One region of the Streptomyces sp. NPDC029139 genome, then DNA from elsewhere that is predicted to be linked to it. Evidence: predicted binding sites of a transcription regulator. Region 1 holds the regulator's gene; the other holds the start of a gene.

Region 1 (12,424 bases):
GTGGATGACCTCGAACTCGCCGCCCAGCTGCGGGTACTCGTTCGCGATCGTGTTGAAGCAGTGCGGGCAGGTGGCGACGATCTTCTTCGCCGACTTCGGCTTCCTGGTCGACTCGTCCTCGTCGTCCTCGCCGAACGCCATGTTCAGCATCGCCACGTTCTCCTGGCCGAGCTGCTGGAACAGCGGCTCGTTGCCGAGGCGGCGGGGCGAGTCACCCGTGCACTTCTCCTCGCCGCCCATGATCGCGAACTTGACGCCCGCCATGTGCAGCAGCTCCGCGAAGGCCTTGGTGGTCTTCTTGGCGCGGTCCTCCAGGGCGCCTGCACAGCCGACCCAGTAGAGGTAGTCGACCTCGGTGAGGTCCTCGACGTCCTTGCCGACGATCGGGACCTCGAAGTCGACCTCCTTGGTCCACTCGACGCGCTGCTTCTTGGCCAGACCCCAGGGGTTGCCCTTCTTCTCCAGGTTCTTGAGCATCGTGCCGGCCTCCGAGGGGAAGGCGGACTCGATCATCACCTGGTAGCGGCGCATGTCGACGATGTGGTCGATGTGCTCGATGTCGACCGGGCACTGCTCGACGCAGGCGCCGCAGGTGGTGCAGGACCACAGGACGTCCGGGTCGATGACGCCGTTCTCCTCCAGCGTGCCGATCAGCGGGCGCTCGGCCTCGGCGAGCGCGGAGGCGGGCACGTCCTTCAGGGCCTCGGCCGAAGCCTTCTCGTTGCCCTCCATGTCCTTGCCGCCGCCGGCGAGCAGGTACGGCGCCTTGGCGTGCGCGTGGTCGCGCAGCGACATGATCAGGAGCTTGGGGGAGAGCGGCTTGCCGGTGTTCCAGGCGGGGCACTGCGACTGGCAGCGACCGCACTCGGTGCAGGTGGAGAAGTCGAGGATGCCCTTCCAGGAGAACTGCTCGACCTGGGAGACACCGAAGACGGCGTCCTCGGCCGGATCCTCCCAGTCGATCTCCTTGCCGGCGGTCGTCATCGGCTGCAGCGGGCCCAGGGCGGTGGAGCCGTCGGCGTTGCGCTTGAACCAGATGTTCGGGAAGCCGAGGAAGCGGTGCCAGGCGACGCCCATGTTGGTGTTCAGCGAGACCGTGATCATCCAGGTGAAGGACGTGACGATCTTGAGCGCCGCGAAGAAGTAGGTGAGGTGCTGGATCGTGCTCAGGTCCAGCCCGTCGAGCAGCGCGATCAGCGGGTACGAGGCGAAGAAGCCCGGCTCCCAGCCGGTCACGTGGTGCTGGACGCCCTCCAGTGCGCGCAGCGTCATGATGCAGACGCCGACGATCAGGATGACGGCCTCGACGAAGTACGCCTGACCGGTCTTGGAGCCCGCGAAGCGGGACTTGCGGCCCGCCCCGCCCGGCCGGTTCAGCTGCCGGATCACGATCAGGGTGACGATGCCGAGCACGGTCATCAGGCCGAGGAACTCGGTGAAGATCTCGTACGGCAGCCAGTCGCCGATGATCGGGATGAGCCAGTCGGCCTGGAAGAGCTGGCCGAAGGCGTTGACGATCGTGAGCAGCAGCGAGAAGAAGCCCACGGCCACGAACCAGTGCGCCACGCCGACGACGCCCCAGCGGTTCATCCGGGTGTGGCCGAGGAACTCCTTGACCAGCGTGATGGTGCGCTGTGTGGGGTCGCCGGTGCGCGTGCCCGCGGGCACGGGCTGGCCGAGCTTCACGAAGCGGTAGATCTGCGCGATGGCGCGGCCGAACAGCGCGACGGCTACCACCGTGATGACGATCGACACGATGATCGCGGCGAGTTGCATGAAGGGCTCCTCGGGCGGGCCTGCGAGGCGGAGTACCGACACTGCCGAGTGTGGCACTACTAAGCGGTAACTTATTCAGTCCGTGCTGAGATTACCGCCTCGCGGTGCCCCGCTGTAGCGGCGCTTGCGGTGATCTGTGTCGCTCAGGCAAGCCTTGCCGGCCGGGTGTTCCCCGCCGCCGCGCGACGTCTTCGGACTGCTGGAAGGGTACGCGCCAGGATGGCGAGATCCATCCCCAGCCAGTGATGGTCCACATAGTGGAGATCGAGCAGCTCACGCTCCTCCCAGGGCAGCTCCGAGCGCCCGCTGATCTGCCACAGGCCCGTGATCCCCGGCCGTACCGAGAGCCGGCGGCGCGCCTCGCCGGTGCACTCGCGGTGTCCGGGGGTGAGGGGACACGGGCCGACCAGCGACATCTGCCCCCGTACGACATGGAGCAGAAGCGGCAGTCCGGCCAGCGGACTCTTCGTGCGGAAGGTGAACATCGTGAAGGTCCGGCCGCCCCGGCCGGCGACGGTCCGGCGGCGTGTCACCCCGCCGGTGCCGGCGGTGGAGAGCGCCAGGGACAGGGCGAAGGCCGAGATCAGCGGGGACAGGACGGCCAGCAGGAGGAGTCCTCCGAGGAGGTCGAGTGCGCGCTTGGCCGTCATTCCCCACACCCTTTCGAGGGACAATCATGGGATATTCGTGGGATATGCCCGCTATGCCCCGGCAGGGGCACCCCGGACTCTCTCATGAGGAGCGGCGTCCGGCCGGGGAATGACGCGCCCTCCGCGCCTCTTTGAGTGACCGGCAGGGCGAAGAGTTGAGTCACCCAGACTCAGGTCTGTTGACGGGTCGGGATCCGTCATGCATCCTTGAGTCAGTTCCACTCAAGTCGGTCAGCTGGAGGAATCGAAATGGCACGTGCGGTCGGCATCGACCTGGGCACGACTAACTCCGTCGTCAGCGTTCTGGAAGGCGGCGAGCCCACCGTCATCACCAACGCCGAGGGCGCCAGGACCACGCCGTCCGTCGTCGCTTTCGCGAAGAACGGCGAGGTGCTCGTCGGCGAGGTGGCCAAGCGTCAGGCGGTCACCAACGTCGACAGGACCATCCGGTCGGTCAAGCGCCACATGGGCACCGACTGGAAGATCGACATCGACGGCAAGAGCTTCAACCCGCAGCAGATGAGCGCCTTCATCCTGCAGAAGCTGAAGCGCGACGCCGAGGCGTACCTGGGCGAGAAGGTCGTGGACGCGGTCATCACCGTGCCCGCGTACTTCAACGACTCCGAGCGTCAGGCGACGAAGGAGGCCGGTGAGATCGCGGGCCTCAACGTCCTGCGCATCGTCAACGAGCCGACCGCGGCCGCCCTGGCGTACGGCCTGGACAAGGACGACCAGACGATCCTCGTCTTCGACCTCGGTGGCGGCACCTTCGACGTGTCGCTCCTGGAGATCGGTGACGGCGTCGTCGAGGTGAAGGCCACCAACGGTGACAACCACCTCGGTGGTGACGACTGGGACCAGCGTGTCGTCGACTACCTGGTGAAGCAGTTCCAGAACGGCCACGGCGTCGACCTGGCCAAGGACAAGATGGCTCTCCAGCGTCTCCGCGAGGCCGCGGAGAAGGCGAAGATCGAGCTGTCGTCCTCCACCGAGACGTCGATCAACCTGCCGTACATCACGGCCTCCGCCGAGGGCCCGCTGCACCTGGAGGAGAAGCTCACCCGGGCTCAGTTCCAGCAGCTGACCGCGGACCTCCTGGAGCGCTGCAAGACGCCGTTCCACAACGTCATCAAGGACGCGGGCATCAACCTGTCCGAGATCGACCACGTCGTTCTCGTCGGTGGCTCCACCCGTATGCCGGCCGTCGCCGAGCTCGTCAAGGAGCTGACCGGTGGCCAGGAGGCCAACAAGGGTGTGAACCCGGACGAGGTCGTCGCCATCGGCGCGGCGCTGCAGGCCGGTGTCCTGAAGGGTGAGGTCAAGGACGTTCTGCTCCTCGACGTGACCCCGCTGTCCCTGGGTATCGAGACCAAGGGCGGCATCATGACCAAGCTGATCGAGCGCAACACGACGATCCCGACGAAGCGTTCGGAGATCTTCACGACGGCCGAGGACAACCAGCCGTCGGTACAGATCCAGGTCTACCAGGGCGAGCGCGAGATCGCGGCGTACAACAAGAAGCTCGGCATGTTCGAGCTGACCGGTCTGCCGCCGGCGCCGCGTGGTGTCCCGCAGATCGAGGTCGCGTTCGACATCGACGCCAACGGCATCATGCACGTGACCGCGAAGGACCTGGGCACGGGCAAGGAGCAGAAGATGACCGTCACCGGTGGCTCCTCGCTGCCGAAGGACGAGGTCGACCGGATGCGCCAGGAGGCCGAGCAGTACGCGGACGAGGACCACCGTCGTCGCGAGGCCGCCGAGACCCGTAACCAGGGTGAGCAGCTGGTCTACCAGACGGAGAAGTTCCTCAAGGACAACGAGGACAAGGTCCCGGGCGAGGTCAGGACCGAGGTCGAGACCGCTGTCGCGGAGCTGAAGGAGAAGCTCAAGGGCGACGACACCGCGGAGATCCGTACCGCCACCGAGAAGGTCGCGGCCGTCTCCCAGAAGCTCGGCCAGGCGATGTACGCCGACGCCCAGGCCGCCCAGGCCGCGGGCGGCGAGACCCCCGGCGCCGACACCAAGGCCGATGACGATGTCGTCGACGCCGAGATCGTCGATGACGAGAAGCCGAAGGGTGGCGCTGCCTGATGACGGAGGAGACCCCGGGCTTCGAGGAGAAGCCCGACGTCCCCTCCGGCGCCGGATCCGACGACGCCGCCGAAGCCGCCGAGACCCCCTCCACGGAGGAGGTCCCGGCGGCCCCGGCCGGGGACGTGAGCCAGACCGCCGGTCTGACGGCCCAGCTGGACCAGGCACGCAGCGCGCTCTCCGAGCGCACCGCGGACCTCCAGAGGCTCCAGGCCGAGTACCAGAACTACCGCCGCCGCGTGGAGCGGGACCGGGTCACGGTCAAGGAGATCGCCGTCGCGACCCTCCTGACCGAGCTCCTGCCCGTGCTCGACGACGTCGGCAGGGCCCGGGACCACGGTGAGCTCGTGGGCGGGTTCAAGTCGGTGGCCGAATCGCTGGAGACCGTCGTCGCCAAGATGGGTCTGCAGCAGTTCGGCAAGGAGGGCGAGCCCTTCGACCCGACGATCCACGAGGCCCTGATGCACTCGTACGCGCCGGACGTCACCGAGACGACCTGCGTGGCGATCCTGCAGCCGGGGTATCGCATCGGCGAGCGGACCATCAGGCCCGCCCGCGTGGCCGTGGCCGAGCCTCAGCCCGGGGCGACGCCGGCCGCGAAGGAAGAGAAGTCGGCCGACGAGGAGAGCGGTGCCCCCGAGGAGGGGTGACGCAATGATCGTCCGGGAGGAGGGACGTCGATGAGCACGAAGGACTTCGTCGAGAAGGACTACTACAAGGTTCTCGGCGTCCCCAAGGACGCCACCGACGCCGAGATCAAGAAGGCGTACCGGAAGCTCGCCCGCGAGAACCATCCGGACGCCAACAAGGGCGACGCGAGCGCCGAGGCGCGCTTCAAGGAGATCTCCGAGGCGAACGACATCCTCGGTGACCCCAAGAAGCGCAAGGAGTACGACGACGCCCGCGCGCTCTTCGGCAACGGCGGCTTCCGCCCCGGGGGACCGGGCGCCGGCACGTTCAACTTCGACCTGGGCGACCTCTTCGGAGGCGCCCAGGGTCCCGGCGGCGCGGGCGGGGCGGGCGGCTTCGGCGGCGGCCTCGGCGACGTCTTCGGCGGACTGTTCAACCGGGGCGCGGGCGGCGGTCCGGGCACGCGGACGCAGCCGCGCCGCGGCCAGGACATCGAGTCCGAGGTCACGCTCAGCTTCACCGAGGCCATCGAGGGCGCCACGGTGCCCCTGCGGATGTCCTCCCAGGCGCCCTGCAAGGCCTGTTCGGGCACCGGCGACAAGAACGGCACGCCCCGTGTGTGCCCGACCTGTGTCGGCACCGGTCAGGTCTCGCGCGGCGGCAGCGGCTCCTTCTCGCTCACCGACCCGTGCGTGGACTGCAAGGGCCGCGGTCTGATCGCGGAGACCCCCTGCGACGTCTGCAAGGGCAGCGGGCGGGCCAAGTCCTCCCGCACCATGCAGGTCCGCATCCCCGCCGGTGTCTCGAACGGGCAGCGGATCCGGCTGCGCGGCAAGGGGACCCCCGGCGAGCGCGGCGGCCCGGCCGGCGACCTCTACGTCGTCGTCCACGTCGACGCCCACCCGGTGTTCGGCCGCAAGGACGACAACCTGACCGTCACCGTGCCCGTCACGTTCGACGAGGCGGCGCTCGGCGGCGAGATCAAGGTGCCGACCCTGGGCGGTCCGGCGGTCACGCTGAAGCTGCCCCCCGGCACCCCCAACGGCCGGACCATGCGCGCCCGTGGCAAGGGCGCGGTCCGCAAGGACGGCACACGCGGCGACCTGCTGGTGACGGTGGAGGTCGCGGTGCCCAAGGAGCTCGACGACAAGGCCCGCGAGGCCCTCGAGACCTACCGTCAGGCGACGGCGGGCGAGGACCCCAGGGCAGAGTTGTTCCAGGCCGCGAAGGGAGCTTGACCCGATGGACAGCCGACCGGGACGCAGCCGCAACCCGTACGAACTGACCGACGAGACGCCGGTGTACGTCATCTCGGTGGCGGCCCAGCTCTCGGGCCTGCACCCGCAGACCCTCCGGCAGTACGACCGCCTCGGTCTGGTCTCGCCCGACCGCACAGCGGGCCGGGGCCGGCGCTACTCGGCGCGTGACATCGAACTGCTGCGCACGGTGCAGGCGTTGTCGCAGGACGAGGGCATCAACCTGGCGGGCATCAAGCGCATCATCGAGCTGGAGAACCAGGTCGCGGCGCTGCAGCAGCGGGTCGCCGAGCTGTCGGCGGCCGTCGAGGGCGCGGCGGCGACGATGCGTCAGCGCGAGGCGCAGGTCCACGCCTCGTACCGGCGTGATCTGGTGCCGTACCAGGACGTGCAGCAGGCGAGCGCGCTGGTGGTCTGGCGCCCGAAGCGGCCCGGCGTCGAGTAGCCGGCCGGTCGCGTACGACGTAAGTGACGAGGCCCCCTCCCGGGTGGAGGGGGCCTCGTCGTGTTCACGCCGGTGGCGGAGTCAGGGGATGAGCTCACCGAGGATGTCGCCCACCGTCTCCCACCACGGCGCGGCCCCGGTCCCGAACGCGGCGGCCAGCGCGGTGCCGACGGCGCGGTCGTGGGGATCGACGGCGGCGCCCGGCCGCCACTCCGTCTCGACCCGGCCGTCGCCGGAGGACTCCAGGACGCCGATCCGCCGCCCGTCGCGGACCAGCCGGCTCTCGTGCCAGGAGCTGGGCACCAGGCGGTAACGGGTCCCGTCGACGCGGGCGTCGACCCGGTACGACCGGCGCAGCAGCCGCCCGCGGGCCGGCCGGAGCCTGGCGGGCCGCCCGTCGACGGTGAGGGTCAGGAAGGCGGCCTTGCGGGTCCCGATGGGGACGTGCTCGTTCACCGGGGCCCCCGGGGCCCGGACGAGCTCCACGGTGGGCGTCCCGTGCCCGGAGACCCGCAGGGTGCCGGCCGGGCCGTCCAGGTCGATCTGTACGTACATGAGGGTCAGTGGTCCCGGTCCAGGATTCCCGACTGGGCGATGAGATAGCCCAGTTGGGCGCGGCTGCCGCTGCCGAGGGCGGCGGCGAGCTTGGCGATGTGGGCGCGGCAGGTGCGGACGTTCATGCCGAGCCGGCGGGCGATGGCCTCGTCGACATGGCCCTCGACGAGGAGTTTGGCGATGGAGCGCTGGATGCCGCTGATGCCGTCGTGGGTCTGGGCGTACGGCACCTGCTCGCCGAAGGGGGTGGCCCGGGCCCAGGACTGTTCGAAGACGGTCGCCAGGTACTCGACCAGACCGGGGTGGCGCAGTTCCAGGGCGACCTGGCGGTCCTGGCGGGCGGGGATCAGGGCGACCGAGCGGTCGATGATGATGAGCCGCTCGATGCTCTCCTCCAGGGTCCGCACCTGGAGCCGGTCCATGCCCGCCTGTTCGAGGTAGACCTGCATGCCGTGGCTGTGCCGCGCCGTGTGCTGGTACAGGGTGCGGACGCGCACCCCGCGCTCGAGGAGCGGCTGGATGCGGTGGAGCGCGGTGTTGAGGGTGTGTTCGCTGCGTCCGCCGCCGGGCTGGATGGTCAGCAGCTCCTGCGAGCACTCGGCGGTGGCGCGGCCGAGGACGGCGTCGATGCGGTTGATGCCCTCGAGGACGGTGATCGCGTGGGTCGTCGAGGGATCCTGCGCGCTGATGGCCATGAACGGCTCGAAAACGCTGGAGAGGCCCATGGCCAGGGTGCGCCGCTCCTGGATTTCCCGCTCCAGGGGGTGGACGAGCCGGGCCAGTGCCGCCGAGGGTGGGACGGGCCGCAGCCACGCGGGGTCGTCGGCGTCGGGATGGAGAAGTGCCAGGTCCATGAGGCAGGGTGCCGCTTCTGCCTCGCTCCTGGTTATTCGCCCGGTACGCAACGCACTGGCGTACAAGTCCGATCCGGCTGCACAGAGATCGACATGACCGTGGGGATGTGTCGCTTCTAGTTCGTTCTGCGGCATTTGAACACCCCCCAGGATCCTGTATTTCAGGAACATGATGCATTGCCCTGGTGGTGGAAGCGCAAAGACTGAGCCATCGTCTTGTACGCGGGGGAGAGGAAACCATCAAGTGAGGTCGAAGCCGCTCATGTCCAGAAAACTGCTTCGCTCGGTACTTGCTTCCGTCTTCATAGGGGCGGCGGCGGTAGGAGCGCTGGCCACCAGCGACCCGGTATGGGACAGCGCTCCTGCGGGCGTTGTCGCCGCTCCCAGTGACCCGGTGTGGGACCTCGTCCCGGCCGGCGAACGCGACCCGGTGTGGGACGTCGCCCCGGCGGCCCAGATCGACCCGGTGTGGGATGCGTCCCCGGCGGCCCAGGCCGACCCGGTGTGGGACTCTGCCCCGGCCGGCGCGGACGCATGACCGTGCCGCCGGACGACCGGGTCTTCCGGCGAGAGATGGCTTCGGCCTATCGATCCGGGTGGCATTTCATCGATCTCGTCACGGCCATCCCCCACCGTGGTGATTCGTTGATGGTCACCCTCTTCGGAGAGCCGATCGTCGTCGCTCGTGAGCAGGACGAGGACGTTCGCGCCTACCGGTGCCTGCGCCGGCCCCGCGGTGCCCCGCAGCCCGTTCGCTGTGCCATCCGGTACGGCATGATTTTCGTCAATCTCGACCAGCGGGACCACCAGCTGGTCGAGCCCGAGACCCTCACCGCCACCCCCCGCAGTGCCTGAGCGGTTCCCCCGTCGTTGTAGATCGCTCAGGTACTTCCCCCACACAGCGGCGCCATCGCGGACCTGAAACGCGATGGCGCCGCTGTGCTGCCCGGGTGCGGCTCCGTCACGCCCGGCCCATGGCCCGCGTCAGCGCGATCTCGATGACCACCCGGTCCGGGTTCGGCGCCGGGGTCCGGCCGTAGCGCGCCGCGTAACGGTCCACCGCGTCCGCGACGACCTCCGGCTCCGTACGGATGCGCGCCACGCCCTCCAGCGTCGCCCAGCGCCCCTTGTCCACCTGGCAGACCGCGACGCGCGCGCCGTCCGGGCCCGCGGCCAGCACGTTGGCGACCTTGCGGCTGTGCTTGTTGGTGATCACCCGGGCGATGCCCTTCTCGCCACCCTCGGGGTCGTACGTCACGCCCACCGCCACGACGTGCGGACTGCCGTCCGGGCGCGGGGTGGTCAGGGTGCACATGTGGTACTCGCGCCAGAAGCTGAGGTACGCGTCGTCCGGATTCCTGGGGTCAGTCGCCATGCCGCGAAGCCTATCCTTGAGCGGAATGGACTCAACTTTGTGTACGCTATATGAGTCAAACGAACGGGAGTCGTACGCCCAGCAGGCACGCTGTGACAGGAGGAGAGACCGCACGTGGACGCCGAGCTGACCAACAAGAGCCGGGACGCCCTCACCACGGCCACCAGCCGTGCCGTGTCCGAGGGACATCCCGACCTCACCCCCGCGCACCTTCTCCTGGCGCTCCTCGCCGGCCAGGACAACGAGAACATCGTCGACCTGCTCGCCGCCGTCGACGCCGACCAGGCCGCTGTACGGTCCGGTGCGGAGCGGCTGCTGGCCGCCCAGCCCAGCGTGACCGGCTCCACGGTCGCGCCGCCGCAGCCCAACCGCGACCTGCTCGCCGTCATCGCCGACGCCGACAAGCGCGCGAAGGAGCTCGGGGACGACTATCTGTCGACCGAGCACCTGCTCATCGGGATCGCGGCGAAGGGCGGACAGGCCGGCGAGGTGCTGGCCCGGCAGGGGGCGAGCGCCGCGAAACTGCTCGACGCGTTCGAAAAGGCAAGGGGAGGACGCCGGGTGACCACACCCGACCCGGAGGGTCAGTACAAGGCACTGGAGAAGTTCGGCACGGACTTCACGGCCGCCGCGCGGGAAGGCAAGCTGGACCCCGTCATCGGGCGCGACCAGGAGATCCGGCGCGTCGTCCAGGTGCTCTCCCGCCGCACCAAGAACAACCCCGTCCTCATCGGCGAGCCCGGCGTCGGCAAGACCGCCGTTGTCGAGGGGCTGGCCCAGCGGATCGTGAAGGGCGACGTGCCCGAGTCGCTCCGGAACAAGCGCCTGGTCGCGCTCGACCTCGGCGCGATGGTCGCGGGCGCCAAGTACCGCGGCGAATTCGAGGAGCGCCTGAAGACCGTCCTGTCCGAGATCAAGGCGAGCGACGGCCAGATCATCACCTTCATCGACGAGCTGCACACCGTCGTCGGCGCCGGCGCCGGCGGTGACTCCGCGATGGACGCCGGCAACATGCTCAAGCCGATGCTGGCCCGCGGCGAGCTGCGCATGGTCGGCGCGACGACCCTCGACGAGTACCGCGAGCGGATCGAGAAGGACCCCGCCCTGGAGCGCCGCTTCCAGCAGGTCCTGGTCGCCGAGCCGAGCGTCGAGGACACGATCGCGATCCTGCGCGGCCTCAAGGGACGGTACGAGGCCCACCACAAGGTCCAGATCGCCGACTCGGCGCTGGTGGCCGCGGCCACCCTCTCCGACCGGTACATCACCTCCCGCTTCCTCCCCGACAAGGCCATCGACCTCGTCGACGAGGCCGCGTCCCGGCTCCGGATGGAGATCGACTCCTCGCCCGTCGAGATCGACGAGCTCCAGCGCGCCGTGGACCGGCTGCGCATGGAGGAGCTGGCGCTCAAGAACGAGAGCGACGACGCGAGCAGGCAGCGGCTGGAGAAGCTGCGCCGCGACCTCGCCGACCGCGAGGAGGAGCTGCGGGGCCTGACCGCCCGCTGGGAGAAGGAGAAGCAGTCCCTCAACCGGGTCGGTGAGCTCAAGGAGCGGCTCGACGAGCTGCGCGGCCGCGCCGAGCGGGCGCAGCGCGACGGCGACTTCGACACCGCGTCCAAGCTGCTCTACGGCGAGATCCCCGCGCTCGAGCGGGAGCTGGAGGAGGCGTCCGAGGCCGAGCAGGAGGTCTCCAAGGACACGATGGTCAAGGAGGAGGTCGGCCCCGACGACATCGCGGACGTGGTCGGCTCCTGGACCGGCATCCCCGCCGGCCGCCTGCTGGAGGGCGAGACGCAGAAGCTGCTCCGGATGGAGGACGAGCTCGGCAAGCGGCTCATCGGCCAGACCGAGGCCGTACGGGCCGTCTCCGACGCCGTGCGCCGTACGCGCGCCGGGATCGCCGACCCCGACCGGCCCACCGGCTCCTTCCTCTTCCTCGGCCCGACGGGTGTCGGCAAGACCGAGCTGGCGAAGGCGCTCGCGGACTTCCTCTTCGACGACGAGCGGGCGATGGTCCGCATCGACATGTCGGAGTACGGCGAGAAGCACTCCGTCGCCCGGCTCGTCGGCGCGCCTCCCGGCTACGTCGGCTACGAGGAGGGCGGCCAGCTCACGGAGGCGGTCCGCCGCCGCCCGTACAGCGTGGTCCTGCTCGACGAGGTGGAGAAGGCCCACCCGGAGGTCTTCGACATCCTGCTCCAGGTCCTCGACGACGGCCGGCTGACCGACGGACAGGGCCGGACGGTGGACTTCCGCAACACCATCCTGATCCTGACGTCGAACCTCGGCAGCCAGTACCTGATGGATCCGCTCTCCTCGGCGGAGACGAAGAAGCAGCAGGTCCTGGAGGTGGTGAGGGCCTCCTTCAAGCCGGAGTTCCTCAACCGGCTCGACGACCTGGTGGTCTTCTCGGCCCTCGCCAAGTCCGAGCTGGGACGCATCGCCGAGCTCCAGATCGACCGGCTCGCCAAGCGCCTGGCCGAACGCCGGCTCACGCTCGACGTCACGCCCGCCGCGCTGGAGTGGCTCGCCGCCGAGGGCATGGACCCCGCCTACGGCGCCCGCCCGCTGCGCCGCCTGATCCAGACGGCGATCGGCGACCGGCTGGCGAAGGAGATCCTCGCCGGCGAGGTGAAGGACGGCGACACCGTCCGGGTGGACCGTTTCGAGGACGGCCTGATCGTCGGCGCGGCGCAGTGACCGGCCGCCCCACCGGCCGCGCTGTCCGCCAGGGGAGCCAGATCTTGTCAGCTCGCAGCGGATCGCGGCTGGTGGGGCTTGCGCCGTAC
Region 2 (17,283 bases), on a different contig from region 1:
GGCTATCTGATGCGCCGCGCCGCCCACATCACCGCGCCCCAGGCCGACGAGGTCGCCGCCGAGTTCGGCGACGTGCCCCTGCCGCTCGTGCAGGCCGCGGCCTGGCTCGGCGAGTCGGGCATGGAGGTCCCCGAGTACCTGCGCATGGTCCGGGACGGACGGCTGTCCACCGTGGACGAGCCCTCGGCCGGAGAGGGCTACCCCAACGCCTCGCTCACCTCCTGGTCGATACTGATCAACCGGCTCCGGCGCTCCCAGCCGCAGGCCATCGACGTCCTCAGCCTGTGCGCCTCCTTCGCCCCCGGCCGCATCCCCCTGGGCCTCGTCCGCGCCTACCCCCAGGCCGAGCTGCCCGAGGACCTGCGCTGGATGGCGAGCGACCTGCCCGCCTGGACCCGCGCCCTGGACACCCTCGTCAACTACTCGGTGCTGACCCGCGAGACGCGTGGCCCCGCGACAACCGTCGACGTCGGGCCGCACCAGGAGTCCGTGCACATGCACCGGCTCGTCCACGACATCGTCGCCCGCCTCACCGACGGCGAGCACCGCCAGGCCCACCGCAAGGCCGTACGCGCCCTGCTCGCCGAGGCCGATCCCGGCAACCCGATGGACAGCCGCCACTGGCCCCGGTACGCCGAACTCCTGCCGCACCTCGGCCCGTCCGGCGCGCTCACCAGCCGGAACCCCCGCGTGCAGACCGCCGTCCTCAACTGCCTGCGCTACTGCTACCGCAGCGGCGAGTTCCGGGCCGGCGCCCAGCTCGCCGAGCGGATCCGGGAGGCGTGGTCCACCTTCATGGACCCGCTGGACCAGCCGATGCTGGACCTGACCACGCAACAGGGCAACGTCCTGCGCTCGTTCGGACGGTTCCGCGAGGCCTACGAACTCGACCTCGCCCAGCGCGAGCGGCTGAACGCCGCCTCGCCCCGCAACGAGCACGGCTCGCTGCTCTCCGGCAGCGCCATCGCCAGCGACCTGCGGTTCCTCGGCCAGTACCAGGAGGCGGAGCGGCTGCAGCGGCAAGTGCTCTCGGAGGCGGAACGGCTGCTCGGCGACACCGAGTTCTCCACCCTCGTCGCCCGCCACAACCTCGGCGTCGTCCTGCGGTCCCTCGGCCGCTACCGGGAGTCGCACGACCTCGACGCGGAATCGCTGGTCCGCTGCGAGCGCGTCCTGGGCACCCGCCACGCCCACACCCTCAGCACCAGCAACGCCCTCGCCCACGACCTCCGGCTGCTCGGCCAGTACCGCGAGGCGCTCGCCCGCCAGGAGGCCAACGTCCGGCTGCACGTACAGGTCCTCGGGCCGCAGCACCTGCAGACCCTGTACGCCCGCACCCAGCTGGCCCTCTGCCGGCGCCGCGAGGGCGGATTCCAGCAGGACCTGGGCGCGACGATGGCCAGCCTGCTCGAACAGCTGGAGCAGGTCCACGGTCGCGGCCACTACATCACCCTCGCCGCCATCAACAACTACGCCAACTACCTCCGCGAGCACGGCGACCTCGACCACGCGAGGGAGCTCGTCACCGAGGCCGAGGGCGCCTACCGCTCGCTGCTCGGACCCGCCCACCCCGTCGCCACCGGAGTCCTCGCCAACACCGCCCTCGTCATGCAGGCGTCCGGCGAACGCGCCGACGCCCTGGCCATCCTGGAGGCCGCGCTCGCCGGTCTGACCTCCTCCATGGGCCCCGACCACCCCTGGGTCCTCGGCTGCGCGCTCAACACCACCGCCGCCCGCAACTTCAACGGCCGGGTCGCCGACGCCGCCGAACTCAGCCGGGACATCCTGCGGCGGGCCCGGCACGCCCTCGGGCACGAGCACCCGCTCACCCTCTCCGCGCAGATCGCGCTCGCGACCGACCTGCGCGGCCTGCGGGAGGTCGAGGAGGCCGGAAAGCTGGAGGAGGCAGCCCTGCTCTCCCTCACCCGGACGCTGGGCGCCCAGCACCCCCACACCCTCTCCGCCCGTCAGCGCAACCGCCCCTACTGGGACTTCGAGGCGAACCTCGGCTAGGCCCGGGAGGAACCCCGGTCAGGCCCGGGAGGAACCACGGAGACCTGGGAGAAACGCCGGAGGCCCGGCACCCCTCGCGGGGTGCCGGGCCTCCGTGCGTACCGGAACAGCGGATCAGGCCTCGAAGACCTCGTTGACCAGCTGCTGCTGCTCGGCCTGGTGACGCTTGGCCGAGCCGACCGCCGGGGACGAGGAGTGCGGACGCGAGATCCGGCGCAGGCGCTCGCCGTGCGGGATGTCGGCGCCGACCGCCAGGTCCAGGTGGTCGATCAGGTTCAGCGCGATGAACGGCCACGCACCCTGGTTCGCCGGCTCCTCCTGCGCCCACAGGTACTTCTCGGCGTTCGGGTACTTGGCGATCTCGGCCTGGAGCTCGGCACCCGGCAGCGGGTACAGGCGCTCCAGACGGATGATCGCCGTGTCCGTGACACCGCGCTTCTGCCGCTCGGCCTCCAGGTCGTAGTAGACCTTGCCGGAGCAGAAGACGACCTTGCGGACGTCGGCCGCGTTCACCGACGCGTCGCCGATCACCGGGCGGAAGCCACCGGTGGTGAACTCCTCCACCTTCGACGCCGCCGCCTTCAGACGCAGCATCGACTTCGGGGTGAAGACGATGAGCGGCTTGTGGTGCGGGTTGTGGACCTGCCAGCGCAGCAGGTGGAAGTAGTTCGACGGCAGGGTCGGCATCGCGACCGTCATGTTGTCCTGGGCGCACATCTGGAGGAAGCGCTCCGGGCGCGCGGACGAGTGGTCCGGGCCCTGGCCCTCGTAGCCGTGCGGCAGGAGCAGCGTGACGCCGGAGGTCTGGCCCCACTTCTGCTCGGCCGAGGAGATGAACTCGTCGACGACGGTCTGCGCGCCGTTGACGAAGTCACCGAACTGGGCCTCCCAGATGACCAGGGAGTCCGGGCGGGCCAGCGAGTAGCCGTACTCGAAGCCCATCGCCGCGTACTCGCTGAGCAGCGAGTCGTAGACGTTGTAGTGGGCCTGGTCCTCGGCCAGGTAGAGCAGCGGGGTGTAGTCCTCGCCGGTCTCCTGGTCCACCAGGACCGCGTGCCGCTGACCGAAGGTGCCGCGGCGGGAGTCCTGGCCGGACAGCCGGACCGGGGTGCCCTCCATCAGCAGCGAGCCGATGGCGAGGGTCTCGCCGAAGCCCCAGTCGATGGTGCCGTCGTCGATGGAGGCCGCGCGGCGCTGCATCTGCGGCATCAGACGCGGGTGGACCGTGATCCGCTCCGGGATGTTGACCTGCGACTCGGCGATCCGCTTCACGACCTCCTGGGAGACCGCGGTGGAGACGGCGACCGGGAACTCGGGCTGCGGCTCCGGGCTGTGCGCCGGGGCCGGCGCCGAGGTGGCCTCGCGGACCTCCGCGAAGACCTTCTCCAGCTGGCCCTGGAAGTCCTGGAGCGCCTGCTCCGCCTCTTCCAGCGTGATGTCGCCACGACCGATCAGCGACTCGGTGTACAGCTTGCGCACCGAGCGCTTCTTGTCGATCAGGTTGTACATCTGCGGGTTGGTGAACTGCGGGTTGTCGCCCTCGTTGTGACCGCGGCGGCGGTAGCAGATGAGGTCGATCACGACGTCCTTGTTGAACGTCTGGCGGAACTCGAAGGCGAGCCGCGCGACGCGGACCACGGCCTCCGGGTCGTCGCCGTTCACGTGGAAGATCGGCGCCTCGATCATGCGGGCCACGTCGGTCGCGTACATCGAGGAACGCGAGGACTCCGGGGCGGCGGTGAAGCCGACCTGGTTGTTGATGACGATGTGGACCGTGCCGCCGGTGCGGTAGCCGCGCAGCTGTGACATGTTCAGCGTCTCGGCGACGACACCCTGGCCGGCGAAGGCCGCGTCACCGTGCAGGGCGACGGGCAGGACGGTGAAGTCCGTGCCGCCCTTGTTGATGACGTCCTGCTTGGCGCGGACGACACCCTCCAGGACCGGGTCGACCGCCTCCAGGTGCGAGGGGTTGGCGGTGAGCGAGACCTTGATCTGCTCGCCGTCCAGGCCGGTGAAGGTTCCCTCGGCGCCCAGGTGGTACTTCACGTCGCCGGAGCCGTGCATGGACTTCGGGTCGAGGTTGCCCTCGAACTCGCGGAAGATCTGCGCGTACGACTTGCCCACGATGTTCGCGAGGACGTTCAGGCGGCCGCGGTGGGCCATGCCGATGACGACCTCGTCCAGGCGGGACTCGGCGGCGGAGTCGATGACCGCGTCGAGCAGCGGGATGACGGACTCGCCGCCCTCCAGCGAGAACCGCTTCTGACCGACATACTTGGTCTGCAGGAAGGTCTCGAACGCCTCTGCCGCGTTCAGGCGGCGCAGGATCCGCAGCTGCTCCTCGCGCTCCGGCTTGGAGTGCGAGCGCTCGACGCGGTCCTGGATCCACTTGCGCTGCTTCGGGTCCTGGATGTGCATGAACTCGACGCCGGTGGTGCGGCAGTACGAGTCGCGGAGCACGCCGAGGATGTCGCGGAGCTTCATCATCGACTTGCCGGCGAAGCCGCCGACCGCGAACTCGCGCTCCAGGTCCCACAGGGTGAGGCCGTGCTCGGTGATGTCCAGGTCGGGGTGCTTGCGCTGGCGGTACTCCAGCGGGTCGGTGTCGGCCATGACGTGGCCGCGGACCCGGTAGGAGTGGATCAGCTCGAAGACCCGCGCGGCCTTGGTGACGTCGTCGTCGTGCGAGGCGTCGATGTCCTTGAGCCAGCGGACCGGCTCGTAGGGGATGCGCAGGGCCTTGAAGATCTCGTCGTAGAAGCCCTCCTCGCCGAGGAGGTAGTTCGCGACGATCCGCAGGAACTCGCCCGAGGCGGCACCCTGGATGACGCGGTGGTCGTACGTCGAGGTCAGGGTCATGACCTTGGAGATGCCCAGCTTGTTCAGGGTGTCCTGGGAGGTGCCCTGGAACTCGGCCGGGTAGTCCATCGAGCCGACGCCCATGATGACGGACTGTCCGGGCATCAGGCGCGGCACGGAGTGGACGGTGCCGAGGCCGCCGGGGTTGGTCAGCGAGACCGTGACGCCGGTGAAGTCCTCCATCGTCAGCTTGCCGACACGGGCGCGCTTGACGATGTCCTCGTAGGCCTGCCAGAACTCGAAGAAGTTCAGCGTCTCGGCCTTCTTGATGCCGGCAACGACGAGCTGGCGGTCGCCGTTGGGCTTCACCAGGTCGATCGCGAGGCCGAAGTTCACGTGCTCCGGCTTGACCAGGGTCGGCTTGCCGTCCTTCTCCGCGAAGGAGTAGTTCATCGACGGCATGGCCTTGATCGCCTGCACCATGGCGTACCCGATGAGGTGCGTGAAGGAGATCTTCCCGCCCCGGGCGCGCTTCAGGTGGTTGTTGATCACGATCCGGTTGTCGAAGAGCAGCTTCACCGGGACGGCGCGGACGGACGTGGCCGTCGGCACCTCCAGCGAGGCGTTCATGTTCTTCGCGACGGCGGCGGAGGGGCCGCGCAGCGTGATCAGCTCCGGGCCGGCCGGCGCCTGCGCCTCGCCGGCGGGTGCGGGCTTCGCGGCGGGTGCGGGCGCCTTGGCGGCGGGCGCGGGGGCCGGAGCGGCGGCGGCGGGCTTCGCCGGGGCCGGGGCCGGAGCCGGCGCCGGGGTGGCGGCCGGGGCGGGCGTGACGGGTGCCTGAGCAGCCGGGGCAGCCGGTGCGGCGGCGGCCGGAGCGGCAGGTGCGGCCTGTGCGGGGCTCACCTGCGGCGCGGCGGCGGGAGCCTCCGTCGAGCCGGGCTTGTAGTCGGCGAAGAAGTCCCACCAGGCACGATCGACCGAATTCGGGTCCTGGAGGTACTGCTGGTAGATCTCGTCGACGAGCCACTCATTGGCGCCGAAGGCGGTAGCAGGGTTCTGACCCTGCCCGTCTTGGTCGGTGGAGATGCTCGAGTTACTGGGGGACTGAGACGACACGGCGGTAACCGCCCTCTTCCGCTTCACAAGGTGATGGACAGCGGAAATAAAGGCTACGCCTCCCTGGCCGAGAGGTGCAGGCCGGGCGCTCCAACGTCGTGCAAGTCACACTTGACACGGTGTTTCGGCGCAGGGATTGGCGGGAAACAAGCGTGGTTCTGCCCTCTCGCGGGTAGGCGAGAGTGCGGCGGCCCCCCGTCCTGGGAGACAACCTCGACCATGTTCTGTTCACCTGCACGCAGAACATGCGCTTCCGGTTCGACCCTACGTCAATCCCGCGCCGGAGGGCTTCCCGGAAGAGTGACCTGGATCCGGCAGCCGCGTGACGATTCGGCCACTCCGATCTCCCCGCCGTGCAGATCCACCGCCCAGCGGGCGATCGCGAGCCCCAGCCCGGTGCCGCCGTCGCTGCCCGGACCGGCCTGAGCCGGGACCTGGCCGCGGTTGAACCGCTCGAAGACCGTGTGCCGCAGCGCCTCCGGGATGCCGGGGCCCTCGTCCTCGACCTCCAGGGCCAGCGAGTCCGGCCAGGGCCCGCGCCGGGCCCGTACGGTCACCCGGCCGTGGGGCGGCGAGTGCTTCACCGCGTTGTCGATGAGGTTCGCCATCACCTGGTGCAGCCGCTCAGCGTCCGCGTGCGCGGTCAGCTCGGGCGGCGAGACATCGAGGTGCAGATGGACGTCCGTACGGTTGTGCAGGCCGGACGTGGAGGACAGGCCGCGCTGGGACGCGGCCAGATTCGCCTCCCGGAGCACCCCCGAGAGATACGGCCAGACCTCGAACCGGCGTGCCTTCAGCGTGACGACACCGTTGTCGAGACGTGACAGGTCGAGCAGCGTCTCCACCAGCCGGCCGAGCCGCTCGGACTGTTTCAGCGCCGTGCGCATCGTCTCCGGATCGGCCTCGGAGACCCCGTCGACCACGTTCTCCAGGACCGCGCGGAGCGCGGCGATGGGGGTGCGCAGCTCGTGCGAGACGTTCGCGACCAGCTCCTTGCGGTGCCGGTCGACGGCCTCCAGGTCGTCCGCCATGCGGTTGATCGTCGAGGCGAGGGCGCCCAGCTCGTCCCGGCGGTCCGCGCCCTGCACCCGCCGGCTGAAGTCCCCGCGCGAGATCGTCCCGGCCACGGTCGTCATCTCGTCCAGCGGCGCCGTCAGGGACTGCGCCACGAACTGGGTGATCAGGAGGGTCGCGATCATCGCGAAGATCGTGATGTAGCGGAACTCCGTGGAGGTACGGATCGCCACCAGGGCCAGTCCCGAGGTGAGCAGGACCGCCCCGACGACCAGCGCGCCCAGCTTGGTCTTGATCGAGATGAGGATCCGGCGCCCGCCGCGGCGCTCGGGGCGCGGCCCCCGTCGGCTCATGGCGCCGGGGTCTCCAGCGCGTAGCCCACGCCATGGACCGTACGGATGCGCTCGGCCCCGATCTTCCGGCGCAGCGCCTTGATGTGGCTGTCCACGGTCCGGGTGCCCGAGGCGTCCGCCCAGTCCCAGACCTCCGCGAGCAGCTGCTCGCGGGAGAGGACCGCGCGCGGGGTGTTCGCCAGGCAGACCAGCAGGTCGAACTCGGTCGGCGTCAGGTGCACGTCCTCGGCCCGGACCCGGACCCGGCGCTGCGCGTGGTCGATCTCCAGCTCGCCGAGCCGCAGGATGCCGCTCCGCGGCGTCACGGCCGCCAGCGCCGCCCGCTCCACCCGGCGCAGCAGGACGTGCACCCGGGCGGCCAGCTCGCGCATCGAGAACGGCTTGGTCATGTAGTCGTCGGCGCCGACGCCGAGCCCGACCAGCATGTCCGTCTCGTCGTCCCGCGCCGTGAGCATCAGGACCGGGACCGGCCGCTGGGCCTGGACCCGGCGGCACACCTCCAGACCGTCGAACCCCGGCAGCATCACGTCGAGCACCATCAGGTCCGGCTGCCACGCCTCGGCCGCGTCGACCGCGGCCGGTCCGTCCGTCGCCGTCTGGACGAGGAACCCCTCCGCACGCAGCCTCGCGGAGATCGCATCCACGATCGTCGTGTCGTCCTCGACGACCAGCACCCGCCGCTGCGCGCCCGGAGTGGGCGCCGCACCGTGGTGAGTGGTGTGTGTCTGCTCCATTGCCCCGCCTCGCATCGCTGATGTCGGCCAGCAGCCTAGAGGCACCGGCAGCATCCCGGCTACGCAGGCCGGATGCCGAGGTGCACCACGTCCGGGACGCCCCGGGCAACCGGGATCTCTTCCGTCCGTACCCCGCTGAATCCGGCATTCCGCAAGGAGGATTCGAAATCGGCGGAGGGTTGGGCGGACCATACGGCGAGGATCCCGCCGGGGTTCAACCGGGCCGCGCAGGCCGCCAATCCCTCGGCGGAGTACAGGGTTTGGTTGCCCTCGGTGACGGTCCAGTCGGGCCCGTTGTCGATGTCCAGACAGAGCGCGTCGTACGTGTCGGTGGACGTGTGGACGTACTCGATCAGGTCCGTGTGCAGGATCACGTTGCGCGGATCGCCCAGCGCCCGTCCGGAGATCGCGGCCAGCGGTCCCTCGCGGTGCCAGTCGATGATCGCCTGTTCGCGCTCGACGACCGTGATGCGGCCCCAGCGCGGGTCGGCGGAGGCGTGGGCGAGGGAGAAGCCGACGCCGAGGCCGCCGATCAGCAGGGAGGCGGCGACGCGTCCGCCGAGGGCGTCCATCGCCGCGCCGATCAGGAGCCGCTCCGAGCGACCGTCCGAGGTGTCCATCAGGAAGGTGCCGTTGGAGATGATTTCGAAGTGCTCGTCGCGTCGGCGCAGTACGACTTCTCCGTACGGACCCTCGCGGCGGTCGAGCGTGACGGGGCTGGACATGTTCACTCACTCCCGGTCTCGGCAGGCGGTCTGGCCCGGCCATCCTCGCGGGGAGGGGGCGGCCGGGACAAACCCTTACCCGGGGAACGGGGTTCCGTGCGGGGTGACGAGCGGGGCCCCGGCGTCAGGTCAGGGGCTGGTCGGCGGGCCGCCGTCGGGCAGGGCCGCGAAGACGCGCTGCAGCGCCGCCGGACGGTCGCCGTCCGAGGCGACGACGACGCGGTGGTTGTACGTGATCACGTACAGGAAACCGTCCTGCACCGGCTTTCCGCTCGGCCGCGCGGGCACCTTTCCGTAGGCCGGATCCTCCAGTGCCGCGCGCAGTTGGGCCACTTCGGCCGGTGTCATGCGGCCGGCGCGCGGGGGCTTCGTGCCGGAGCGGGTCGTGTAGTCGCCGTCGTGGTGGACGATCAGCTGGTTGCGGACGCCGGCGAGACCGCCGTTGACGTTCACCTCCACGAGGACGTCCTGCGGCCGGGGGTCGTCGTCGTTCTTCACCGTCCCGTCCGGGCCCGTCGGGACGGGCGGGACGGGGCCGCCGCCGGTTCCGGGCGGCGTCGGCCCGGCGGTGCCGTCCTGGCTGCCGCCCTGGGTCGCGACCGGGGGCGGCTGCTCGCCCTGGCCGCCGCACCCGGCCACCGTCATCACCGGAATCAGCACGGCGGACGCGGCCCAGAGCCCCGCGTACCGCCTCCCGCGCACCATGCCCCTGATCGCCATGGGTCCGAGCATGCCTCCAGCCGATCCGATTGACCAGGGCGCGCCCACCACATGGCGCCCCTCACGCGTCCCGGACGACCCCCGTCAGCGGTCCCTCGTGGCGCCAGCCCAGGGAGTCGTACAGGGCCAGGCCGTCCGTCGTCGCCGACAGAACGCCCGTCACGGCCCCCGCCTTCGCGCCCGCCGCTTCGAGCGTGCGCATCACATTGGCGCCGAGCCCGCGGCGGCGGTGGTCGGGGTGGGTCTCGATCTGGTCGGCGACCGCGGTCGCTCCCGTCGGCGCCAGCCGGCCACGGGCGGCGAGCGTGCCGTCCGGGGCCACGATCCGGACCCGTATCACCCCGTTCCGGGTCTCGGTCGTCCGCGCGTACCCCTCCGGCGCCGGCGGCCGCGCGTCCTTGTCCAGCGCCTTGGTCATCATGAAGCCGGGGTCGTCGGGGACGGTCCACCCCGGGGCGATCCACGCCGCGACCTCGGCCGGCTCCGCCATCACCTTCAGCCAGGCGTGGGGCTCGGTGATCTCCGAGCAGAGCGCGCCCACGGACACGGCGCCCGGCGCCGGCAGGACGTGCCGGAAGACGTGCGTCGGCAGCCCCACGTCGATCCGGTAGCCCCAGGGTTCGACGACGGCGGGCGGGGTGCCCCGTGAGACGGTCCAGCCCGCCACCCACGCAGATGTAATAGCTAACATGTTCATGGAGGTATTACATCTGTTCCGGTCGGGAGGCGCAACGGTGGGCGGGAGCGGGACCCCGACCTGAGGGCGACAGAGTGATCGCTCAGAGCGAACGCGGCGCGGGGAACATTTGGCGGCTCACAAGCATTGAGTGCACATAGCTCAACTTGACTGCCGAAGGGGAGATCATGGCTGCCGAATCCACGGCGAACGCACTGCTGACGCTGCCCGTACTGCCGCTCGACGACGAGGTCGTGCTGCCCGGCATGGTGGTGCCCCTGGACCTGTCCGACAACGACGTGCGCGCCGCCGTGGAGGCCGCCCAGGCCGCCGCCCGCGCCGACACCGGCAAGCCCAAGGTGCTGCTGGTGCCCCGCATCGACGGGACCTACGCCGCGACCGGCGTCCTCGGCACGGTCGAGCAGGTGGGACGGCTGTCCGACGGCGATCCCGGCGCGCTCATCCGCGGCCGCGGCCGCGTCAGGATCGGCGCCGGTACGACCGGGCCCGGTGCGGCCCTGTGGGTCGAGGGCAGCGTCGTCGAGGAGACCGTGCCCGAGCCGCTGCCCGGAGCCGTGACCGAGCTGGTCAAGGAGTACAAGGCGCTCGCCACCACCTGGCTGAAGAAGCGCGGCGCCTGGCAGGTCGTGGACCGCGTCCAGCAGATCGACGGCGTCTCCGCCCTCGCCGACAACTCCGGCTACTCGCCCTTCCTCACCGTCGAGCAGAAGGTCGAACTCCTGGAGACCGCCGACCCGGTCGCCCGCCTCAGGCTCGCCACCGCGCAGCTGCGCGAGCACCTGGCCGAGCAGGACGTGGCCGAGAGCATCGCGAAGGACGTCCAGGAAGGTGTCGACAAGCAGCAGCGCGAGTTCCTGCTGCGGCGCCAGCTGGAAGCCGTACGGAAGGAGCTGCGGGACCTCAACGGCGAGTCCGAGGGCGACGAGTCCGACGACTACCGGGCGCGCGTGGAGGCCGCCGACCTGCCGGAGAAGGTCCGGGAAGCGGCCCTCAAGGAGGTCGAGAAGCTGGAGCGGTCCAGCGACCAGTCCCCGGAGGGCTCCTGGATCCGCACCTGGCTGGACACCGTCCTCGAACTGCCGTGGAACGAGCGAACCGATGACGGCGCGACCGGGTACGACATCCAGGGCGCGAAGGGCGTCCTCGATGCCGAGCACGCGGGCCTGGAGGACGTGAAGGAGCGGATCACCGAGTACCTCGCGGTGCGCAAGCGGCGTGCCGAGCGCGGCCTCGGGGTCGTCGGCGGCCGCCGGGGCGGCGCCGTGCTCGCACTGGTCGGCCCGCCCGGCGTGGGCAAGACCTCGCTGGGCGAGTCGGTCGCGCACGCGATGGGACGGAAGTTCGTGCGGGTCGCGCTCGGCGGCGTACGGGACGAGGCGGAGATCCGCGGCCACCGGCGTACGTACGTGGGCGCCCTGCCGGGCCGGATCGTGCGGGCGATCAAGGAGGCCGGGTCGATGAACCCGGTGGTGCTGCTCGACGAGATCGACAAGGTCGGCTCCGACTTCCGGGGTGACCCGGCGGCGGCCCTCCTGGAGGTCCTGGACCCGGCGCAGAACCACACCTTCCGGGATCACTACCTGGAGGTCGAGCTGGACCTCTCCGACGTCGTCTTCCTGGCGACGGCGAACGTCCTGGAGGCCATCCCGGAGGCGCTGCTCGACCGCATGGAGCTGGTGCGGCTCGACGGGTACACGGAGGACGAGAAGATCGTCATCGCCCGTGACCATCTGCTGCCGCGTCAGCTGGAGCGGGCCGGTCTGGAGCCCGGCGAGGTGGTCATCGAGGACGCCACCCTGCGGAAGCTGGCGGGCGAGTACACCCGGGAGGCGGGCGTACGGAACCTGGAGCGGTCCATCGCGCGGCTGCTGCGGAAGGTCGCGGCGCAGCACGAACTGGGCGACCGTGAGCTGCCGTTCTCGGTGGGTGTGGACGATCTGCGCGGGCTGATCGGGCGCCCGCACCACGTGCCCGAGTCGGCGCAGGACCCGGCCGAGCGGCGCACCTCCGTGCCGGGTGTCGCCACCGGGCTCGCGGTCACGGGCGCGGGCGGTGACGTCCTCTACGTTGAGGCGTCGCTCGCGGACCCCGAGACGGGCGCGGCGGGCCTGACCCTGACGGGTCAGCTGGGCGACGTGATGAAGGAGTCGGCGCAGATCGCGCTCTCCTTCCTGCGCTCGCACGGCGCCGAGCTGGAGCTGCCCGTGACCGGTCTGAAGGACCGGGGCGTGCACATCCACTTCCCGGCCGGCGCTGTCCCGAAGGACGGCCCGAGCGCGGGTGTCACGATGACGACGGCCCTGGCCTCGCTGCTCTCCGGCCGGCTGGTCCGCACGGATGTCGCGATGACCGGCGAGGTCTCGCTGACCGGCCGGGTCCTCCCGATCGGCGGAGTGAAGCAGAAGCTGCTGGCCGCCCACCGCGCGGGCGTCACGACGGTCGTGATCCCCAAGCGCAACGAGGCCGACCTGGACGACGTCCCGGCGGAGATCCTGGAGAAGCTGGAGGTCCACCCGGTCACCGACGTCCGCCAGGTCCTGGAGATCGCCCTCGCCCCGGCGGAGGTCGCCGTGAGCGCGGTGGCGTAGTCCTTCGGTTCACGGCGAGCGGGGCACCCCTTCATGAGGTGCCCCGCTCGGGGCGTTCCGGCCGGGTCGCGCTCCGGCCGCCGGCGGTCCCGCCAGGGCGGGGGGCGCGTTCCGGCGGGGACGCGTTCCCGGCGGGACGGAGTCGCGCTCCGGCTAGGCCGCGTTCCGGCGGCGGGACAGCAGCAGGCTGCCCGCGCCGAAGGCCGTCAGGGCCGCCGCGCCGCCGAGAGCGAAGGGCAGCGGGGAGGCGGGCGGCTCCGTGGCGTCGGCGGAGAGCGCCGGGGCGTGTTCGTCGCCGCCGTGGCCCGCGTGGCTCACCGTGGAGCGGTCGGCGTCCGCGGCGATCTTCGTCTCGCTCGGGGCCGTGGCGGCCGTCGTACCACCGAAGGTCACGTCCGAGCAGCTGTAGAAGGCCTCCGGGCTGTCGCTCCGCTGCCAGACCTTGTAGACGATGTGGCGGCCGGTCCGCGCGGGCAGGGTGCCCGTGAAGGTGTAGTGGCCGTCCGTCGCCGTGCGGGTGGTGGCGTAGGTGGCCACCGGGGTCGTGTCCAGGTCCGACCACTTCAGCGGTCGCGTCGGGTCGAAGCCCTGCTTGGTGACGTACACCGTCATCGTCCCCGCGTGCGGCGCCGTCACCCGTACCTTGAAGTCGAAGGAGCCCGCCCCGACCGCCGTCGCCGGCCAGTCCGCACGGGCCCAGTCGAGCGCCCGGTACTTCTCGCGGTTGGCCGAGCACAGCTTGCCGTCCGGGATGAGCAGCTGGTGCCGCCCGTCCGCGTTGGCGATGTTCACCTCGTTCCAGTCGTACAGCGGCTGGGTCCCGGAGTCGGCCACCAGGTCCTTGCACACCTGCGACTTCGGCGTCTCCGGACCCTCCGCGTAACAGGACGCCACCCGGCTCACCGGGTTGAAGACGGCGCCGTGCGCGCCGGCGGTGGAGGGGGTGAGGGGGACCAGCGCGGCCGCGGACAGGGTGACGGCTGCGGCGGTGCGGCGGTACGACGGCATGCGGGGCTCTCTCTCGTGCGTGGGGGAGGACGGGACGAGCAACGAGCGTCAAACGCGCGGCAGTTGATGCCGTGCGCGTCACCTTGAGCGTCGCATTGGTCCATACCAATGGGCAAGAGGGTGGGCGCGGAAAACGCGAAGACGGCCTCCCGGGCGCGCCGCCGCGCACCCGGGAGACCGCCGGAGAGGGGGCCGGACTCAGCCGTTCGCCAGCGCCTGCACCCGTGAGAGGTCGCCGTTGAAGTGGTTGTGGTCGCCGACCGTCGGGCCGGACGAGGTGTACTGCCACATCGTGTAGTACAGCCACCCCGCGGGCAGTTCGCCCACCGTCGTGGCGTACCGCGCCACCCACAGCGGGTTGGTCGAGCCGAAGCCCGAGTAGTTGCCGGTGCACTGCTTCCACCAGCTCGTCGCCGTGTAGATCACCGGGTCGCGGCCGGTCCGGTACTTGTACCGGTTCACGAAGTCACGGATCCACGCGACCATCCCCGACTGCGTCTTGCCGTAACAGGTCGAGCCGTACGGGTTCCACTCGATGTCGAGCGCGCCCGGCAGCGTCTTGCCGTCCCGGGACCAGCCGCCGCCGTTGTTCACGAAGTAGTCGGCCTGCGCCGCGCCGGTCGTCGTGTCCGGGGTCGCGAAGTGGTACGCGCCGCGGATCATGCCGACGTTGTAGGAGCCGTTGTACTGCTGCGCGAAGTACGGGTTCTTGTAGTACGTGCCCTCCGTCGCCTTGACGTAGGCCCACTTCACCCCGCTGTTCCACAGGGTCGACCAGGCCACGTTCCCCTGGTGGCTGGAGACGTCCACGCCCTCCGTCTGGACGGCCTGGATCGAGATGCCGCCGGGCTTGCCGTCCTGGCCGTCGTGCTCGATGACGCCCATACCCATGTGGGCGGAGCCGCGCGGGGGTACGGACTCGCTCCCGGCCGCGTTCGCCGCGCCCGAGAGTGCGAGGGGGAGGAGGAGGGCCAGGGTCGCGAGCGCGGCGCCGGCGAAGGTCTTTCCGGATCTGTGCACGGGCATTGCGTGCCTCCGAAAGGCTCGGTGGGGGAGCGGGGCGACATGAACTGGTGTGGACATGTCAGCCACGACGCTACGCACGTAGACCGGTTCGGTGGAAGGGGCCCTCGGTGCTGCCGTTGGTCTACTCCTGCGAAATACTGGGAGAGCTGCGGCGATGGCCGCGGCCGGAAGAAACTTTCAGCGACCGGAAAGCGCGCGAGAGGTGTTGACGTGCACGGAAGCGGTACGGGGAGTGAAGGCGAGCCCACCGCGTCGTCGACGCGCAGTGGTGTGGACCAGGAATTCCTCGCCCTCGAACGGGAGCTGGCGGTCTTTCTGCGCCGCGCCCGCGCCCAGTCGGGCGAGATGGCCCGCGAGGTGCATCCCGAGCTGGAGTCCTCCGCCTACGGGCTCTTCGTGCGGCTGGAGGACGCCGGACCGCAGCGCGCCACCGAGCTCGCCGGATACTTCGGCGTCGGCAAGGCGACCATGAGCCGCCAGCTGCGCGTCCTGGAGGACCTCGGACTCGTCGCCCGTGACCCCGACCCGGCCGACGGGCGCGCGGCGCTGGTGCGGCTGACGGAAGAGGGCCGGAACCGCTTCCGCCGGGTACGGGACGCACGGCGCGGGCGGTACGTCCGCAAACTGGCCGACTGGGACCGGGGCGAGGTCGCCGAACTGGCCCGCCTGCTGCACCAGCTGAACACCCGCGCGGAGGGCTAGGGGAGAACCGGGTCTCAGGGGAGAACCGGGCCTCACGGAAGCACGGCGAGCACCGCTGTCGCGTCGTCGTGGAGCTTCCAGCGGAAGGGGCCGCCGGCCGCCTCGTTGGCCGCCTCCAGCGCCCGGACCCGGGTGAGCAGCCCGTGCGGGCCCTCCTTGCGGAGCACCGCGAAGCAGTCCGCCCAGTCGCCCTGCCCGAACAGCTCCACCCACCGCGTCGCCCCGTCCGTGAGCGCCGCCAGGGCCCGTACCGCCGGTCGGGGCGTCGTTCCCGTCACTGCGTGCCGCGCCACCTCCGGGTCCGCCGCCACCGTGAAGAAGCCGCCGTCCCGGTTCCGCAGGCGGTCCGTCGCCACCAGGGAGCGGCGGATCTCGTCCGGCACCCGGTCGAGACGGTCGTCGAGCACCGCCCGTACGGAACCGTCCGGCGCCTCCAGGAGCAACGCGGCGTCCGAGAGGACCAGGTGCTCGACCGAGCTCGCGTTCCAGCGGGCCATCGCGACGGTCGCCTGGGGAGTGCGTACGTGAGAAAGGTCACAGGTGTCGCGGTGGGCGTCCGCGGTGCGCCGGATTGCCCGCGCCAGCACCTCGCGCAGCGTCAGGTCGGGCCGCGAAGCGGATAGTTCGGTCAAAGCGCCACCGAGCCGGGCGGTGAACCAGGGCACGTCGTGCACACAGCCGTCGTCGTCGACCGGCGGCGTCACCCCGTCGAGCACCACCACCGTCCCGCCCCCGCCGGACGCGGGGAGCGTCGCCGCTGCCCAGTCCTCGTTGGGGCGTTCGGGGCTGCCGGGAAGGGTGGCGACTTCGGTGCGCATGATCCTCAGTCTGCCCCCCGTCCGGAAAGCCTGCATCACTCCTTCACAGCGTCTCCAAACGGCCGAATATGGCCTGTACCAAGCCGCCGAGGAGCGCACGCGAGCCGGAAGGAGGGCCTCCGGGAAGCTGCGGGCGGGCATCTTGCCAAAGCCCGCACGGAAGATCCAACCGGCGCACCGCACGGGCGCGGAAAGACCCTCGCGCGGAGTTGTTCGCCAACTCATGAGTGTTGTTCACTCGTTCGGGTGGCGGAGCGGCCGATGCGCGTCCCCTTCCCAAAAGCGCTGGAATGGTCGGAAGCCGTACCAGGGGTGGGGGCGCTCTATGTGTGACCGGTCGTCACCTCTGCTTCATGGGTGGACGAGTCGAGAATGCGAGCACCGGTGCAGAAGAAGCGGCCTCGGAGCAACAACGGCACGCGGAGCCAGACCCCCGGTGACCCGCTGACCGCGGGCGGGGCCACGGGCTCCGACGCCGACGGCACCCCCGGATCCTCCGGCACCCCGGGTGTTCCCGTGGGCCGCCCCAAGCGCGTCCGTAACCGCCTGGTCGCCGGTGTCGCCCTCGTCGGCGTCACCGTTCTCGCCGCCGGCGCCCCCGCGATCCTCACCGCCTCCGGCGATCTGACCGACTCCCAGAGCCTGGTCACCCTCGCCGAACTGGACCGCCAGGCCGTCACCCTCGCCCACTCGCTCGCCGACGAGCGTGACGAGGTCGTCGCGTACATCGCCGCGGGCCGCGACGAGCAGACCGGCGACACCGAGGACAAGCGCCAGGTCACCAGCAGCCGTTCCACCCGGGTCGACCGGCAGATCGACGAGATCCGGCCCGCCGCCCCCGCCGAACTGCGCCGCGACCTCGCGGACCTGTCCGCCGTCCGCCGCACCGCGCTGACCGGCAAGGGCACCGCCCTGGAAGCCCACAAGGCGTACTCGGACGTCATCGCCAAGCTCCAGGACCTCGCGGACG

The links. Region 1 encodes HspR, which represses chaperone genes until heat shock. Its sites were predicted from a motif close to TTGAGNNNNNNNNNCTCAA; they were not measured.
Region 2: lon (endopeptidase La) is a predicted target of HspR. The motif match lies at 10,298-10,316, and genes of this name have one in related genera.

The regions. Positions count from the first base shown of each region.
Region 1 covers NZ_JBVHWN010000004.1:394,349-406,772, forward strand. The annotation lists gene ACZ4VW_RS12915 ((Fe-S)-binding protein) at 1-1,776, opposite strand, end outside; gene ACZ4VW_RS12920 (sugar transferase) at 1,920-2,426, opposite strand; gene dnaK (molecular chaperone DnaK) at 2,676-4,520, shown strand; gene grpE (nucleotide exchange factor GrpE) at 4,520-5,170, shown strand; gene dnaJ (molecular chaperone DnaJ) at 5,201-6,388, shown strand; gene ACZ4VW_RS12940 (heat shock protein transcriptional repressor HspR) at 6,393-6,851, shown strand; gene ACZ4VW_RS12945 (hypothetical protein) at 6,933-7,406, opposite strand; gene ACZ4VW_RS12950 (helix-turn-helix transcriptional regulator) at 7,412-8,395, opposite strand; gene ACZ4VW_RS12955 (5'-nucleotidase) at 8,523-8,798, shown strand; gene ACZ4VW_RS12960 ((2Fe-2S)-binding protein) at 8,795-9,115, shown strand; gene ACZ4VW_RS12965 (pyridoxamine 5'-phosphate oxidase family protein) at 9,222-9,635, opposite strand; gene clpB (ATP-dependent chaperone ClpB) at 9,750-12,335, shown strand.
Region 2 covers NZ_JBVHWN010000001.1:275,200-292,482, reverse strand. The annotation lists gene fxsT (FxSxx-COOH system tetratricopeptide repeat protein) at 1-2,013, shown strand, start outside; gene ACZ4VW_RS01225 (multifunctional oxoglutarate decarboxylase/oxoglutarate dehydrogenase thiamine pyrophosphate-binding subunit/dihydrolipoyllysine-residue succinyltransferase subunit) at 2,128-5,928, opposite strand; gene ACZ4VW_RS01220 (HAMP domain-containing sensor histidine kinase) at 6,198-7,295, opposite strand; gene ACZ4VW_RS01215 (response regulator transcription factor) at 7,292-8,029, opposite strand; gene ACZ4VW_RS01210 (spermidine synthase family protein) at 8,089-8,754, opposite strand; gene ACZ4VW_RS01205 (hypothetical protein) at 8,884-9,474, opposite strand; gene ACZ4VW_RS01200 (GNAT family N-acetyltransferase) at 9,536-10,141, opposite strand; gene lon (endopeptidase La) at 10,339-12,759, shown strand; gene ACZ4VW_RS01190 (lytic polysaccharide monooxygenase auxiliary activity family 9 protein) at 12,913-13,767, opposite strand; gene ACZ4VW_RS01185 (lysozyme) at 13,966-14,793, opposite strand; gene ACZ4VW_RS01180 (MarR family winged helix-turn-helix transcriptional regulator) at 15,004-15,495, shown strand; gene ACZ4VW_RS01175 (hypothetical protein) at 15,528-16,313, opposite strand; gene ACZ4VW_RS01170 (sensor histidine kinase) at 16,686-17,283, shown strand, end outside.